Regions from separate parts of the Bradyrhizobium sp. USDA 4011 genome, predicted to be linked through region 3. Evidence: predicted binding sites of a transcription regulator. Region 3 holds the regulator's gene; each other region holds the start of a gene.

Region 1 (4,210 bases), 8.1 Mb from region 3:
CGGACGGCCGGAATCGAGCGCCAGGATGTTGGCCGGGAAGTTCGTCTGCAGCGGCGTGAACCGGTAGAGCTGGTTCAGCACCACGTCGGGTACCGCTTCGCGCTTCAGCTCGATGACGACGCGATAGCCGTCACGGTCGGACTCGTCGCGCAGGTCCCCGATGCCCTCGATCTTCTTCTCTTTCACGAGATCGGCGATGCGCTCGACCATCGTCGCCTTGTTCACCTGATAGGGAATCTCGGTGATGATGATCGCTTCGCGATCTTTCCTGATGGTGTCGATCGCCACCTTGCCGCGCATCACGATCGAGCCGCGGCCGAGATGGTAGGCCGAGCGGATGCCCTGGCGGCCCAGGATGACGCCGCCGGTCGGGAAGTCCGGTCCGGGAATGATGTCGATCAGTTCGTCGATCGTGAGCGCCGGATTGTCGATCAGCGCCACGCAGGCGTCGACCACCTCGCCGAGATTGTGCGGCGGGATGTTGGTCGCCATGCCGACGGCGATGCCGCCCGCGCCATTGACCAGGAGGTTCGGGAACCGGGCCGGCAGGACCGACGGCTCCTTCTCCGAATTGTCGTAGTTCGGCTGGAAATCGACGGTCTCCATGTCGATGTCAGCCAGAACGGCAAGAGCCGCCTTGGTCAGCCGTGCCTCGGTATATCGATAGGCCGCCGGCGGATCGCCGTCCACCGAGCCGAAATTGCCCTGGCCGTCGATCAGCGGCACCCGCAGCGAGAAGTCCTGCGCCATGCGGACCATCGCGTCGTAAATCGACTGGTCGCCATGCGGATGATATTTACCGATCACGTCGCCGACGACGCGCGCGGACTTCACGTATTTCTTGTCCGGCGTGTGTCCCTGCTCATGCATCGAATAGAGGATGCGCCGGTGCACCGGCTTGAGCCCGTCGCGCGCGTCGGGCAACGCACGCGACACGATCACGCTCATCGCGTAATCGAGGTAGGACTTCTTCATCTCGTCGAGAATGGAAACGGGACGAATATCTGAGGGCACCGGCGGCTCGCCGGGCTTGTCGTCTTCGGGTTCGGACAAAGGGGAAATCCGGTCAGTTCTGCTGGGGAATCATATAGACCATCGGAGGCCTGATAACCACCCTTGCGCGGCTCCGGCAAGCCGTTTTTCCCTTCGTTTTTTCATGCACTTACGGGCTTGTTTGCGGCTTCGGTCACGGCTTGGCCCGGGCAGCGAATCGCGCGCGGCGAATTGCGCATGGAACACGGGTTCCCCCGTGCGTTATTCGCCGCTCGCCATTCGCGACTTCGCTTCCCTCAGTGCCCGAACACCACTGCGTGCATGATCCGCCCGGGCATGAAGGTGAACAGGCCGGCAATGACCAGCGCACCGAAGAAAATGCCGATCATCGTGAACTTGTGGCGGCGGACGTTGTGGCTCCGCGCGGCCGTCACGCCGAGCACCAGCATGACCAGCGAGAAGATCGACAGCAGATGGATCGGGCTCCACGGGCCGACCAGCTTGATCTGATGGATCCAGAACGAGCTCCCGGCGACCAGCAGCATCAGGATCACCCAGATCCAGCCCAGCGTCCGGTGCGGCAGCGTGCCCTTCGGTGCGGCGAGCTGGATGGAGCCGAGCACGAAGGCCGCCATCGCGGCAAAGGCATGGAGCGGGATCGCAGGCGCAGCGTCGAGCAAAGGCGCGAGGCTCATGATGGCAGCCCTCGAGTGAAGCTCGCGGCCAGACGTCACGTGCCGCAGGGCAATGTAAATATCATTTACATCGACCTGTGTCAAAGTCTAGGGAACTTGTGCGACCCACTGGATGTTAGTTAAATATGATCAGATGGATATGAGGTTATCCTCATAATCCACACAAGGACCTAGCCTCACGCGTCATACCGCCGTTCCGGGAAATGAATCTTCACGGAACGGCGTCTGACGGGATCGCGGAAACCGCGACCTGCGGTCAGAACGGGATGTCGTCGTCCATGTCGCTGTTGCGGCTGCCGCCGCCGGCGGCAACCGCACGGCGCGGCGCCGAGCTGACCGGACCGGACGAGCCGAAATCGCTGCCGCCGCCATCATCGGCGAAGCTGCCGCCTCCGCCGCCTCGCCCGTCGAGCATGGTGAGGTTGGAGTTGAAGCCCTGCAGCACGACCTCGGTCGAGTACTTCTCGACGCCGCTCTGGTCGGTCCATTTGCGGGTCTGCAACTGCCCCTCGATGTACACCTTGGCGCCCTTCTTCAGATACTGCTCGGCGACCTTGCAGAGCCCTTCGTTGAAGATCACGACGCGGTGCCACTCGGTCTTTTCCTTGCGCTCGCCGGTGCCCTTGTCGCGCCAGGTTTCCGAGGTGGCGATGGAAAGATTGGCGATCGGACGGCCGTCCTGAGTCCGCCGGATTTCCGGATCCTTGCCGAGGTTTCCAACCAGGATCACCTTGTTCACGCTTCCTGCCATCGCATCATCTCCACTCAAAAACCGGGCGCCGGACATCGGCCGCCACTCTCAACCATCGCCACTTACTTGCAGGCGTCGCGAATGACCTATACGGCCGGTGCCGGCTCGATGCCCTCGCCGTCGCGCGGTTATCCACGATTATCAAAGTATAGCACCGCAGCCGACACCGTTCCAGTTTTGTTCGCCACAACCAGCCGTAGAAGCGACCGATGGCGATGGCGCGGCCGCCGATTTCGGTCCCGGTCACCATCGCGCTCGGTATTTCAATAAAATGTAATTTAAATCAACGACTTGCCTCGCCGACACTTCGTCCGCGAGTGTTGCATTTGGGAGACGGCGGTTCCGGTTGAATCAGGATATAGGTACCAGTATCAGACGGGCGCTCGCGTCTGAGATCGCGCTTCGGGACCTTTGGAAGCCGATTGGGAGCTGGGGGTTTGATTATGAAGAAGTTTTTGCTCGGCACGGTTGCCCTGATTGCGTTCGCTGCGCCTGCCGCGGCTGCGGATCTGGCTGCGCGCCCCTACACCAAGGCGCCGCCGATGATCGCCGCCGTCTATGACTGGAGCGGCTTCTACATCGGCGCCAACGGCGGCTGGGGCTCGAGCCACAATTGCTGGGACCAGGTCCCGGGCGGCGTCCTGCTTGGCTCGGATGGTTGCCATGATGCGACCGGCGGCGTTGCCGGTGGCCAGATCGGCTATCGCTGGCAGGCGGGCACCTGGGTGTTCGGCCTCGAAGCGCAGGGCGACTGGGCTGACCTGAAGGGCAGCAACAACAGCGCGATCTTCCCGGGCCTGTTCACCAACCAGAGCAAGATCGACGCGTTCGGCCTGTTCACCGGCCAGATCGGCTACGCCGTCAACAACGTGCTGCTCTACGCCAAGGGCGGTGCGGCGCTGACCGACAACCGCTTCAACACCTACTTCACGCCGACCGGCGTCCTCGCCGGCAGCGCGAGCGACACCCGCTGGGGCGGCACCATCGGCGCCGGCATCGAAGTCGGCTTCGCGCCGAACTGGACCGCTGGTGTCGAATACGACCACCTGTTCATGCAGGACAAGACATACAACCTCACCACCCCGACCGGCGCGCTGTTCAGCAGCATCCGCGATCGCCAGGACGTCGACCTCGTCACCGTCCGCGTGAACTACAAGTGGGGCGGCCCGGTGGTTCCGCGCTACTGATCGCGCGACAAGGATTTGATCCAGACGAAAGGCCGGCCTCGCGCCGGCCTTTTTGTTTGCGCGGCCCGTTTGTTTGCGCAGCCGAGCGCACTGGACCAGCGCCACAAATCAAACGTGGTCGAACACAAGAGCCGGTCTTGCGCCAGCTTTCTTCTTGCGAGCAAGCGCAAGCCTCGCCTGGGCCGTTTTCCGTGCATTGTGGTTTCACGGATACACAACTTCCAAGATTTCTATGTAGAAACACGCGAGCGTCACACGACACTGCTGTGACGTTCCCTTCAACGTTTGAAGGGACAACAAGAAAATGGGACTGGGACTTTGAAAATCAGGAATGTTTTGCTGGCATCGGCCCATAGGCGCTAAAATAGGATTTGCGCGTTGAATTTGTATGTGATTCCAAGAAGGGATGAGACACGAATCGCTTGTGAACGAAGACTGGGCGCGTGTTGTTGCTCGGCTTGGTGGGGCTGAGGCTCTGGAGGTTGGCGCGCGCGAGACGAAGGCGTTTGTTCGTCCGCGCGAGATCACCAATGCGGTTGATTTGCTGCGGCTGATCCTTGCGTATTGTCTGGGCACGCGGGGTT
Region 2 (4,210 bases), 8.1 Mb from region 3:
ACGTGGCGTGCGGCCGATCGGCGACTGGTCGATGTCGATGATCTTGTCGATGTGCTCGAGGCCCTCGATGCGGTCGTGCGGCGCTGCGCCTTCGCTGGCATTGTTCAGCTTGCGTGCGATCGATTTGTAGAGCGTGTCGATCAGCAGGGTCGACTTGCCGCCGCCGGAGACTCCGGTGACGCAGGTGAACAGGCCGAGCGGGATCTCGGCCGAGACGTTCTTCAGATTGTTGCCGCGGGCATTGATGACCTTGATGGTGCGCCGGTGGTTGGGCGGCCGCCGCTCGGGCACCGGGACCGAAAGCTCGCCGGTGAGGTATTTGCCGGTCAGCGATTTCGGGTTGCGCATGATCTGGTCGGGCGTGCCTTCGGCGACGATGTGGCCGCCGTGCATGCCGGCGCCCGGCCCGATATCGAGCACATAATCCGCCAAGCGAATGGCGTCCTCGTCATGCTCGACCACGACCACGGTGTTGCCGAGGTCGCGGAGCCGCTTCAGCGTGTCGAGCAGGCGGGCATTGTCGCGCTGGTGCAGGCCGATCGACGGCTCGTCCAGCACGTAGAGCACGCCGGTCAGCCCCGAGCCGATCTGCGAGGCCAGGCGGATGCGCTGGCTCTCGCCGCCGGACAGCGTGCCTGAGGAGCGCGACAGCGTCAGGTAATTCAGGCCGACGTCGAGCAGGAAGGTCAGGCGCTCGCGGATCTCCTTCAGGATGCGCGTCGCGATCTCGTTCTGCTGCGCATTCAGCGCTTCCGGCACGGTCTCGAACCATTCGCCGGCGCGCCTGACCGAGAGCTCGGAAATCTCGCCGATGTGCTTGCCGCCGATCTTGACGCACAGCGCCTCCGGCTTCAGCCGGTAGCCGTTGCAGCCGGCGCAGGGCACGTCGGAGAAATACTTGCCGAGTTCCTCGCGCGCCCATTCGCTTTCGGTCTCGCGGTAGCGGCGGTTGATGTTGGTGACGACGCCCTCGAACGGCTTCTTGGTGTCGTAGGAGCGGACGCCGTCCTCATAGGAGAACTTGATCTCGTCGTCGCCGGAGCCGTGCAGCAGCGCGGCCTGCACCTTCTTGGTCAGGTCCTTCCACTTGGTATCGAGCGTGAACTTGTAGTGCTTGCCGAGCGCGGTCAGGGTCTGGATGTAATAGGGCGAGGACGATTTCGCCCACGGCGCGATCGCGCCCTTGCGCAAGGTCAGCTCCTTGTCGGGGATGACCAGGTCCTCGTCGATATGCTGCTCGACGCCGAGGCCGCCGCACGCGGGACACGCGCCATAGGGGTTGTTGAACGAAAAGAGCCTGGGCTCGATCTCGGGGATCGTGAAGCCGGAGACCGGGCAGGCGAACTTCTCCGAGAACAGGATGCGCTCGGGCCCGCTCTTGTCGTGGATCTTTGCGGTCTTCTTCTTGTCCTCGGCCGGTGCCGCCGCCGGCGCGTCGGCGTATTCGATCACGGCGAGGCCCTCGGCGAGCTTCAGCGCGGTCTCGAAACTTTCCGCGAGGCGCTGGGAGAGGTCGGGGCGCACCACGATGCGGTCGACCACGACGTCGATGTCGTGCGGGAATTTCTTGTCGAGCGCGGGCGCCTCGGAGAGCTCATGGAAGGTGCCGTCGATCTTGACGCGCTGAAAGCCCTTCTTGAGGTACTCGGCGAGCTCCTTCTTGTACTCGCCCTTGCGGCCGCGCACGACCGGCGCCAGCAGATAGAGGCGGGTGCCTTCCGGCAGCGCCAGCACGCGGTCGACCATCTGCGAGACGATCTGGCTCTCGATCGGCAGGCCGGTGGCCGGCGAATAGGGCACGCCGACGCGCGCCCACAGCAGGCGCATGTAGTCGTAGATCTCGGTGACGGTGCCGACGGTGGAGCGCGGGTTCTTCGACGTCGTCTTCTGCTCGATCGAGATCGCCGGCGACAGGCCGTCGATCTGGTCGACATCCGGCTTCTGCATCATCTCGAGGAACTGGCGCGCATAGGCCGACAGCGACTCGACGTAGCGGCGCTGGCCCTCGGCATAGATCGTGTCGAATGCGAGCGATGACTTGCCGGAGCCGGACAGGCCGGTGAACACCACGAGCTTGTCGCGCGGAATCTCGACGTCGATGTTCTTCAGATTGTGTTCGCGCGCGCCGCGGATCGTGATGGCGCGCGATGAGGAGCCGGCGTTCTGTTGGCGCTTCGCCTTGAGCACTTCATCCATAGCGACATTTCCGGGCGCATGATCGGGCGCCTTTTTTGGGCGCGCATCGCCGGTGCTACCGGGACCTTGCGCCGATGGGTGAGAAGACTGGAACGTAGGAAGAACGGCCGACAATTTCCAGTGCTGAGTCGCGTCCATCAACGGATAGTTTGCCTGATGGCAGCAGCCGTCAGCAGGGCCCGGTTCCGGCAGGGCCCGTTCCGATGGAATCGGAACGGGGCTCTGGATTTCTGTTTCGACGCGGTTTCCTTACGCGAACCGGGATCCGCTTCGGTCGAAAACGCTCTTACGCAAAAAGGCCGGCGCGAGGCCGGCCTTTCCGTGCGATCTGATCGCAGATCGGTCTCAGTACCTGGCTTAGTACTTGGCGACGATCGGGCCGCCGAAGTGATAGTTCACGCCGAACTGGACGCTGTGCAGGTTGAGGTCGGGGGAGCGAACGCCGAAGTAGGTCTCGCTGCCGAGGCTGCGATACAGGTACTCGCCCTTGACCGACCACTGCGGTGCGATGAACGCCTCGATGCCGGCGCCGACGGTCCAGCCGGAGTGGAAGTTGCTCTGTGAAGCGGTCACGCCGAGCGCGCTGACGCTGATCTTGTTGTCGACCCAGGCGTAGCCGCCGGTGCCGTAGAACAGCACCTTGTCGACGGCGAAGCCGATGCGGCCGCGCGCGGTGCCGAGCGCGTCGACCTTGCTCTTCACGGTGACGCCGAGCGTGCTCACCGAAGCGTCGACGTCAGCCCAGGCGCCGTCGGCCTCGAGGCCGTACACGATGTTACCGGCCTGCCAGTTGTAGCCGACGGTGCCGCCGGCAAAGCCGCCTTCCATCTTCGGGGTGCCGGATTCCTCGCTGGCATAGCCACCGAATCCGCCGATGTAGAAGCCAGTCCAGTTGTAGATCGCGGCCGGCGGCGGCGCCTTCACGTAAGGCGCGCGGGCCGCCATATCGGCGGCCATTGCCGGTGCAATTGCGCTGAGGGCAAACATGCCGGCCGATGCCCATAGGCGCTAAGATAGTTTGATCATTGCCTGATAGCGGCGCTTGCGTCTGGGGGGCTCGCGCAGATGTCGCCGGAGAGCACGGCTTGCTCTGCGCAGACAAGCGATCGTGGGTTGGGGAATGACGGCTTGGAGCAATGAGGCGATGAGCTGACGTAGCAGGCGCCATGCGGAAGGTCCGGTCAGGCGGCTTCGTCCAAGCGGGGAGAGTCCTCGAGTTCGTCGACCAACGGCTCGAGCAGTAGAGTGATCAGCAGGTGAGCGAGGATATGGGGTTTAGCGGACCGCTGGTCAGTTCCGGGAGGTCCCTTCAAGCCAATCAAGCTCTTCAGCCGCTTGAAGCCGAGCTCAATCCGCCATCGCAACCGGTAGAGGGCAATGACGTCAGCAGCCGTGAAGTCCTCGCCCTTGAGCGAGGTCGCCAGGATTACCCAATCTGCGGCCTCAAGCGTTTGCCTGGAGAGTTGATGGCCTCCCTTCTGGGCTGTCCTGCGTGCCTTGCGTCGCGCCTCCGCGGCCGCATGCGCCGGCTTTTTGACCGCGACCAAGCGCACAGCAAGCGGTTGCGCACCGGACTTGCGCTCTATCCAGATCGGTCGATCGATCATGCCGCCTGCCAAGGCCTTGCGCAGCTCTGCGATGAGATCGACAAGGTTGCCGTTGCGATCCAGCCAACGCGCGCTCTTCCAGCCCGCGCGGATCACGAAGTCCGCGCCGGCATCGACCAGATGCGCCATGCGCTCTGGTTGCAGGTAGGCACGGTCGGCAAGACGGATCTCGCCGGCAGTCACGGGTATCCGATCCAGTGTCTCGCCTGCGCCCTCATCGGTCAGCTCGAAGTGCCCAAAGCGCTCTTGCGGAAGATCGAACGCACTGTGGATACGCCACACTGCGTTGTTTTGCCTGCCCTCGGTTCCGGCTTTGGGGACCGTCGTGGCGTCAACGATGCGGATCAGCCGACCGCGGCTTGCCTTCGGCGCACCACTCGCAAGTGCCTGACCTATCAGTTGCGCCA
Region 3 (4,210 bases):
GGATTGAAGGAGCTCCGAGCGTGGCCCTGATGCCGGTTGCCGATGCCCTGTCCGCCGTCCTCGCCGGCGCCGAACCGCTGCCGGAGGAGATGGTCGCGCTCGATGCCGCCTACCACCGCACCCTGGCCCGCGACCTCGCCGCCCGGCGCACCCAGCCGCCGCAGCCGATGTCGGCGATGGACGGCTACGCCGTGCGCGCGGCCGACGCTGGTGTTCTGAAGGCCCGGCTCAGGGTGATCGGCGAAGTCGCCGCCGGCCGGCCGTTCGAGCGCACGGTCGGCGCCGGCGAAGCGGTGCGGATCTTCACCGGCGGCGTGATCCCCGATGGCGCCGACGCCGTCATCATCCAGGAAGACACCGCCGTCGACGGCGATCACATCACGATCAGCGAGGCCGCAACCGCCGGGCGGCACATCCGCCCGGCCGGCGTCGATTTCCGTGAAGGCGACGTGCTGCTCGCGGCCGGCAGCCGCCTCTCCGATCGCGCGCTGTCGCTTGCGGCCGCCATGAACCATCCGGAGTTCGCGGTGCACCGCCGTCCCAAGGTCGCGGTGCTGGCGACCGGCGACGAACTGGTGATGCCGGGCTCGGCGCCCGGCCCTGGCCAGATCGTCTATTCCAACGGCTATGCGCTGCGTGCGCTGGCGCGCGCCGAAGGCGCCGAAACCGTCGATCTCGGGATTGCCGCCGACACTGTGGAGGCCACCACCGCCGGTATCCGCCGGGCCCGCGAGACCGGTGCCGACATCCTGATCACGACCGGCGGCGCCTCGGTCGGCGACCACGACCTGGTCAAGCAGTCGCTTGAGGCCGAGGGCGTCGAGATGGCGTTCTGGCGGATCGCGATGCGGCCCGGCAAGCCGATGATGCATGGCCGGCTCGGCGCGATGCGGGTGATCGGCCTGCCCGGCAATCCGGTGTCCTCCTATGTCTGCGCCTTCCTGTTTCTGGTGCCGTTGATTCGGGCGCTAAGCGGGCGAAAGACCGTCCATCACGTCCGTGCCAGCGCCCTGCTCGGCCGCGACCTCGCCGCCAACGACCAGCGCGAGGACTATCTGCGCGCGCGCCTCGAGGAGCGCGCGGACGGCACGCTGATCGCAACGCCTGTGATGCAGCAGGACTCGTCGCTGCTCGGGAATCTCGCTGCGGCACAGGCACTTCTCGTGCGTCCGCCGTTTGCGCCTGCCGCCGGCAAAGGCAGCGAATGCGAGATCCTGATGCTGCCTGAGTGAGGCTCGCACAGCCCGCGGATTGTGCGTTGCCGGATGCGTTCACCGGAAATTAAGTGGTTGCGGAACACATATCGAACATATAGTGTCCGTTCATGATTTGTTTCGAGTACTGGTGTGTACAAATGGGAGGCCGCGAGGGAGCGCTTGTGATGAGCACCGTGCTCCTGAGGACTGGCCCCGCCTGAAAAGTCTCGGAATCGAACGACGCTACCAACCGGGGGAATACTCGAGATGCTCACGCGCAAACAGTACGAACTTCTGCGTTTCATCAATGAACGTCTGAAAGAGGCCGGCGTACCGCCCTCGTTCGACGAGATGAAGGATGCGCTCGACCTGCGCTCGAAGTCCGGAATCCACCGCCTGATCACTGCGCTGGAAGAGCGCGGCTTCATCCGCCGCCTGCCCAACCGCGCCCGCGCCATCGAGGTCATCAAGCTGCCAGAACTCTCGGCCGGCGGCGGCAACGGCCGCCGCGGCTTTACCCCGAGCGTGATCGAAGGCACCCTCGGCAAGCGCACCAGCACGCCGCCGGTCACCGAGGACGACGGCAACCGTCCGGTCGCGGTCCCCGTGATGGGCCGGATCGCCGCCGGTACGCCCATCGAGGCGCTGCAGACCCGTAGCCACACCATCAGCGTACCGCCCGACATGCTAGGCTCCGGCGAGCACTATGCGCTGGAAGTGCGCGGCGACTCGATGGTTGATGCCGGCATCCTCGACGGCGACATGGCGCTGATCCAGCGCAACGACGTCGCCAACACCGGCGACATCGTGGTGGCGCTGATCGACGAGGAGGAAGCCACCCTGAAGCGCTTCCGCCGCCGCGGCGCATCAATCGCTCTGGAGCCGGCCAACACCGCCTATGAAGTGCGCATCCTGCCGCCGAACCGGGTCCGCATCCAGGGCAAGCTGATCGGCCTCTATCGCAAATACTGAATTTCCAAATACTTGCGGCGGCCGGGAACGAGCGACACATCGGATCGTTCCTTGAATGATAGCGTAACGTGCTGTTTGCCCGATGCGCTCCGATACCTCTCACGCAGCGTCGCGTGTTTGTGATCGGAGGCGTTGGGCGACCAGTCGTACAATCGCCCAGAAACGAGGAGACACTCGTTCGCTATCGTCCACTCTGGTAGAGGCCCTATGCCTCAAGGAGAGGCACTGGTCGCTACCTCGATTAGAGGAGCCATCCGATGTGTGACTACAGTCTGCACGCCGTGGCGTCGCGCCCCGCCATTGTTGGAGAGACGCTAATCACCACGACTTTCCGCGGGACGTCGACCCGCGGCTTTGCTTCGGAGACCGATCCCACTGTCGCGGTCTGCATGCTGCCGGGCACCGAGCTCGCTTTCGCCGAGAACGTTCGCTACGACAGCCGCTGGATCTGGACCAAGACGATGAACTTCCGCGTCGGCGTGTTCAACGAAGTCGAGCCCGACGTTCCCGATCGCCATCATGACGCGGTCGAATTCCCCGACGGCAGCCATGTGCTGGTGACCCAGCTCGTCGAGGGACAACGTGTCAGCGTGCTGCAATTGCCGGCACTGCATCCGCTGGTCGAGCAGAAGCCGAAGGTTGTGGAGCGGCGGCCCTCCGCATTTGCGTCGCTGTTTTTGGGTTGAGCGCATCGTCGCCGCGGAATGAGCTGTTCAGCGGCGGATGACCTAAGCGATTTCGAGCGACCCCGGACGTCGGGTTCCGGGGCGCGGTTGGAGAATTGCGTCGGCGCGCGCCTTGGCGCATCATCGGGCACGGAGGACGTGCGTGGTGGTCGACAAGGTCACATGGCAAAAGGCTGGACGCGTCACGGAGCCGGGCCGCTACATGTTCCGGTTCGGCTGGCTGACGGTGACGGCTGACGACCTGAAGGTCTGGGAGCATTTCCCCGAGGCTTCCTTCACCCTCGTCAAGAAGCCTGACGCCGGCCCCGACTCCGACGAATACCATCTCGGCCTGTTCGAGCTGCCGACCGGCCCCTCACCCGACAACGGCTAATCCTCGCCCTGCAAATCGGTCTCGGCCGGCGTCGCATCGACGGCGGGCCGCGGAGCGCTGGCGGGCGCGCGCAGCGTCGTCTCGCTCTCGCCATCGCCGGGAACCGCTGGCGACCACGGCCGGTCGATCCCTCCGGGCTTGACCGCATCGATGGCGTAGCCGTCCCTGATGCGCCGCAGCACCAGCGCGCCGTGGCGCCGCAGCCGCTCGGCTTCGATCACCGAGGCCGCGCAGTCCCGCGGTGCCGGCCGCGCGGTCACGATCAGTGCCGCACGGTCGCAGTCGTCGGCCAACGCCTCCGGCCGGCTCGCCAGCGCGACGAAGGCGCCGCCCGGCCCTTGGGTCACGCAGCCGCTCGGATCGCACGAGACGCCCTCGCCGAGCGAGGAATCCGTGGCAGTCCGCGCGTCAGCATCCGCCGCCAGCCACTCCTTGACGAGGAAGGCGTCCTTCGCGCTGTGCATCAGATGCAACCGGCCGTCGCCGCCCCGCACCGCGACATTGCGGCCGTCGGCGGAGACCAGCACGTCCGGCTGCGGCACCCGCAACGCCCAGACCGATGCCGCCACCAGCAGCACCGCACCCGACCAGCGCAGCGGCGTCCGCAACAGTCCGAGCAGGACGAGGCCCGCGCTTGCGACGATCAGCGGCCCGATCCCGAACGCCGCCATCCGGCCGACCGCGCCCGGCAGCGCTGCGACCCATTGCGTCACCAGGATCATCCAGTCGATGCCGAACCCCATGATCGCCCAGAACACGCCGTCGAAGCCGAACGGCATTGCGAGCAGCCCGAGCAGGCCGGCCGGCATCACGACCGCCGACACCACCGGCATCGCCGCAAGGTTCGCGAGCAGCCCGTAGGGCGTCACGCGGTGGAAATGGAACGCGGCGTAGGGCGTCGTCGCGAGCCCCGCCACCAGCGAGGCCAGCATCAGCATCGTGAGCTCGCGCCCGCCCCACAGCGCAAGGCGCGCGGTCGCCGA
Region 4 (4,210 bases), 5.4 Mb from region 3:
CACCGTCGGCGCCGGCGTCGAAATGGGCTTTGCCCCGAACTGGAGCGCCAAGATCGAATATCTCTACGTCGATCTCGCCAACAGCAACTTCACGATTACCGGCGGCGCGCCGAACGGCTACAGCTTCAGCCTGGTTCGCGCCGGCATCAACTATCACTTCTGAGAACAAGAAAACGTCTGCCATTAACTCCCGGCCGCGCCACGCGCGGCCGGGCTTTTCTCTTGTGCTGATCGCCTGGACATGACTCGTGGAGCGCGCGCGGCAGCGTCCGCGAATCCAGTCGGTGAGCCGCACGCACCGGATATGCGGGCACCGCCAATCGCGTCCGCATCATGCAGAGGATCATGCAGCGGGCGCGAGCCACGCGCCCGGCAATCAACTCAGACGCAACGCTTCATTCGCCGTTCATTACGAGCTACGCACCGCGCGCGCTCGTCATGAAACCACCAGGTTGACCGCCTTCGGGCCCTTGCCCTTCTTGTCGGGTTCAACCTCGAACGTAATGCGCTGTCCTTCAGTCAGGTCCTTCAAGCCGGCACGCTCGACAGCTGTGATGTGAACGAACACATCGCGGCCGCCATCATCAGGCTTGATGAAGCCATAGCCACGCTCTCCGTTGAAGAACTTGACTGTCCCAGTCATGGCCATCGGGAAACTCCTCCCCCGTATTGCTCCACCGCTACGCGCACGCCGCGTAGCGGTTGACCGACATTCGCTTGTCGGAAGCTTGGCCACCTGAACAGGCCGGCGTCACGCCGCCGGTCTGCCTGGATTTATTTCGGCCTTGTCACTCCGCCGCAACCATTCGCGGAAGCGGAACGTAAAGCCAGTCGTAACAAGATGAGCATAATACGGTTCCGCGCGCGTTGCCTATGCTCAAATAGAACTTTTCAGTGGGTGCTACCGATCAAGGTTTAGGCGTTTCGAGTCTGAAGCGTCCGGCGCCGCCTTGACCAAGCGGTCTCTCGAGTTCGGGCAGGATGATCTTCAGCTCGCCCGCCAGCGTCCACGGCGGATTCACTATCAAAAGCCCGGTGGAAACGAGGCCTGCGCCGGTTTCTTGTGGCGCCACACTGAATTCCAAACGCAAGCATTTGCCTGCGGGCCGACTGCTTGCTGTCGCTGCAGCCACGCTGCGCGCGAGCTCGTCGGTAGCTCTCCGGGTTTTTACGGGGTACCACAAAAGATACGTGCCGGTCGGCCACTTCGCGAACGCTTCGGTGAAGGCACTCGCCAGCCGCTCGAACTCGTCCTTCGCTTCGAATGGCGGATCGATCAGCACCAGGCCGCGCCGTTCGTTCGGCGGCACGAATGCGGGCAATGCCATCCAGCCGTCGAGATCGACGACGCGCGCCTGCACATCGCGTCGCAATGCATCGATCAATTGCTTGCGCGCCACGGGCTCGATCTCGCAGGCCGTCATACGGTCTTGCGGACGCAGCAGCGCCCGCGCGATCAACGGCGAGCCGGGATAGGCTTTCAACTCGCCTCTCGGGTTGAATGCCCTGACGATGTCGAGATAGGGTGCGATCAGCGGCAACGCCTTGTCGGACAGCCGCGCCTGCATCAGCCGCGCGATGCCGGTCAGCCATTCGCCGCCGCGCTGCGCTTCGCTCGACGTCAAATCATAGAGGCCGGCGCCGGCATGGGTGTCGATGACGCGGAACGGCGCCTGCTTCTCCTGCAGATAGGTGAGCATGCGCACCAGCACGATGTGCTTGATGACGTCGGCAAAGCTGCCGGCATGAAAGGCGTGACGATAGTTCATGCGATGACGCTGCGCTCCAGAGGGTGCGCATGTTGTACTGCGTCATGCCCGGCCTGTCCCGGGCATCTATGCCTCATCTCGTCAGTTTCGCGATGGCGTCCATGGCCGGGACACTCGGCGCGACAACGCGCGTTTGCCCGGCCCTGACGCGGACGAGACTTCAGCCGCCGCGAACCGGCGGCATCAGCACCTGATCGCGGCGGCAGGCGCGGCGATCGATTTCCTCGCAGGAACGGAATTGCAGATCCTTGCTGAGGCAGATCCGTACCTCGCTGAGCCGCTTGCTGTCGCAGGTCACCGAGATCGCGGAGTTGCTGAGCCCCGGATTGGCCTTGATGAACGCCGTCTCCAGTTCGTCGGGCGCGATCGTCTTCGGCTCCGTCAATTGCAGGAATTCCTCGGGGATCTTTACCGCGGCGCGGGCCTTGCGGATGGCTTCGAAATAGGCCCGTTCGCCGAGGCCGGAGCAGGTGCCGTGCTTGTCCCACTCGTTGTAGATCAGGCCGGGCGCCGGCATCAGGTCGAGCATCGAAGTCATGATGTTGCGGGCGAGGCGGGGTGAGGGCCGCTGGCAGTATTCCGGAAAGCCCCGCTCATATTGCGGCCACAGCCCGTGCACCACGAACGAGTAAGGCCGTCCGCCGCATTGCGCCTGGGTGCCGCGGCCGTTGTTGCCGCGCTCGCTCGCCGCCTCGCAGAACGAGGGCGACCACGACAGCGACAGCACATAGAAATCGAACTCGCCGGGCGCATTCTGCCGGCGATCCTGGGCCGAGGCCCCCATCGCGCCGCACAGAACAAAGGCAATTGAAATCAGAAATCGGGAAATTGTGACCAACCGAGGCATCAAACGCTCCCTCACGCGACCCGTTCAGAAGCTAGCAGGGTGCTAGAACATTTCAAGAACAAAAAGCCGCCGTCTGAATGGCGGCGGCTTCCGTCTTGACCGAACTGGTCGGAGATCAGGGCCGGGCGGCCCTGCAGGACGGGTTATAGGCCCAGTTGCGGTCGAGCCCGGCGACGCACCATTCGACGCCCTGGCCGATGCCGGCAAAACCGCCGTCCTCGATGATCGAATAGTGCACCTTGCGCACCTTGCCGTCGCTCAGCATCGCGTCGCCCGAGCAATAGCGGCGCGGGATGTTATCGGACTGCCACGGGCGGAACGCGGTTTCGTGGATCCGGCTGAACCCGGTGATCACGAGCGGCGAATTCCAGAAAGTGGCTTCCTTTTCGTGGAATTGATCGCTGATGACGCTCAGGGCCCGCTCGCAGGGGGCCACATTGCCGTCATAGCGCGGGCCGGACAGCCAGAAATTCAGTTCGAACGGATTGGCGGCCTGAGCCGTGCCCCCGAACGCCAGAAGGCCGACCACGAGCGCGGCGCCGAGGCCAAGCGTGTGGCTGAGTTTGTTGGGGGAGTTGAACAGGTTGCGCATGGGAATCCACCCGATGATCAGATGCGGCGGACGGTGCCGTGAAGCCCCGGCAAGGTCAAGTGCAGCGCGGCAACACCTGCGGAGAAGTCCACCTCCAACAGCCGGCTCGTTCTTTCCATGGTCGCCAGCGCGCTCTATGTTGGTCGCAAGCGAAATGGAGTCTGCGATGCGAAGGAAATTGGCCGCGTGCCTGGTTGCCGTTTGCGGGATGCTGGCCGTTGGTCCGGCGCGAGCCGACTGGATGCAGCCGGTGCCGCCGTTCAAGGGCAATGATACAGGCGGTATCATCGCCTATACGCTGGCGGCCCAGACCGACGCGCGGCAGCTCGCCGTCGATCACTGCGCCTCCTACGGCAAGGTGGTCAAGTTCCTTGGGGTGCAGCGCTACCCGGGTGGCTATATCTCGTTCGCCTGCCGCTGGGTGCCCTACGGTTCGGCCCAGAGACCGGTGCGCACGCTCTACTGAGCGCACTCCAGATCATTCGATCGTTCAGCCGGGAATTCACCGCATGACCCGACAGCTTGCCTTGCTTGGTTCTGCTGTTTGCCTCGTCCTGTCCACTGGCGCCGCGAGCGCCGTCGACCTGCCGATCCGCAAGGCCGGTCTGTGGGAGATGAAAATGGTGCGCACCGGCGGCCCGATGCCGGAAATCACCATGCAGCACTGCACCGACGAGACCACCGACAAGGAGATGAGCGCGGCGGCCTCGCCGATGGCCAAGGAAGTCTGCTCCAAGCAGGACATCCAGAAGACCGCGACCGGCTATGTCAGCGACAGCGTGTGCAGCGTCGCCGGCATGTCGATGAAGAGCCATGCCGAGATCGTCGGCGATTTCAATTCCGCCTACACGGTCAAGAGCACCTCGCACGCGGAAGGCGGCGCGGCCGGCTCCCGCGACACCACGATGACCATCGAGGCGAAATGGCTCGGCGCCTGCAAGAGCGACCAGAAGCCCGGTGACATCATCATGCCCGGCGGCATGAAGATGAACGTCAAGGATA

What was found. Region 3 encodes LexA, which represses DNA repair genes until DNA is damaged. Its sites were predicted from a motif close to TGTTCNNNNTGTGTTCNG; they were not measured.
Region 1: ACVW1C_RS01265 (single-stranded DNA-binding protein) is a predicted target of LexA. The motif match lies at 2,607-2,624, and genes of this name have one in related genera.
Region 2: uvrA (excinuclease ABC subunit UvrA) is a predicted target of LexA. The motif match lies at 2,285-2,302, and genes of this name have one in related genera.
Region 4: ACVW1C_RS13600 (ribonuclease T2) is a predicted target of LexA. The motif match lies at 2,660-2,677, and genes of this name have one in related genera.

Annotation. Positions count from the first base shown of each region.
Region 1 is NZ_JBSSGG010000001.1:236,549-240,758, forward strand. Features, by position in the region: gene gyrA (DNA gyrase subunit A) at 1-1,053, opposite strand, end outside; gene ACVW1C_RS01260 (DUF2306 domain-containing protein) at 1,290-1,688, opposite strand; gene ACVW1C_RS01265 (single-stranded DNA-binding protein) at 1,945-2,439, opposite strand; gene ACVW1C_RS01270 (outer membrane protein) at 2,883-3,626, shown strand; gene ACVW1C_RS01275 (IS4 family transposase) at 4,051-4,210, shown strand, end outside.
Region 2 is NZ_JBSSGG010000001.1:240,852-245,061, reverse strand. Features, by position in the region: gene uvrA (excinuclease ABC subunit UvrA) at 1-2,196, opposite strand, end outside; gene ACVW1C_RS01280 (outer membrane protein) at 2,554-3,183, opposite strand; gene ACVW1C_RS01275 (IS4 family transposase) at 3,378-4,210, opposite strand, start outside.
Region 3 is NZ_JBSSGG010000001.1:8,295,655-8,299,864, reverse strand. Features, by position in the region: gene ACVW1C_RS39450 (HAD family hydrolase) at 1-7, shown strand, start outside; gene ACVW1C_RS39445 (molybdopterin molybdotransferase MoeA) at 21-1,232, shown strand; gene lexA (transcriptional repressor LexA) at 1,464-2,168, shown strand; gene ACVW1C_RS39435 (hypothetical protein) at 2,426-2,854, shown strand; gene ACVW1C_RS39430 (hypothetical protein) at 3,000-3,227, shown strand; gene ACVW1C_RS39425 (ComEC/Rec2 family competence protein) at 3,224-4,210, opposite strand, start outside.
Region 4 is NZ_JBSSGG010000001.1:2,895,405-2,899,614, reverse strand. Features, by position in the region: gene ACVW1C_RS13615 (outer membrane protein) at 1-163, shown strand, start outside; gene ACVW1C_RS13610 (cold-shock protein) at 437-649, opposite strand; gene ACVW1C_RS13605 (23S rRNA (adenine(2030)-N(6))-methyltransferase RlmJ) at 909-1,769, opposite strand; gene ACVW1C_RS13600 (ribonuclease T2) at 1,930-2,553, opposite strand; gene ACVW1C_RS13595 (hypothetical protein) at 2,732-3,208, opposite strand; gene ACVW1C_RS13590 (hypothetical protein) at 3,375-3,674, shown strand; gene ACVW1C_RS13585 (DUF3617 domain-containing protein) at 3,718-4,210, shown strand, end outside.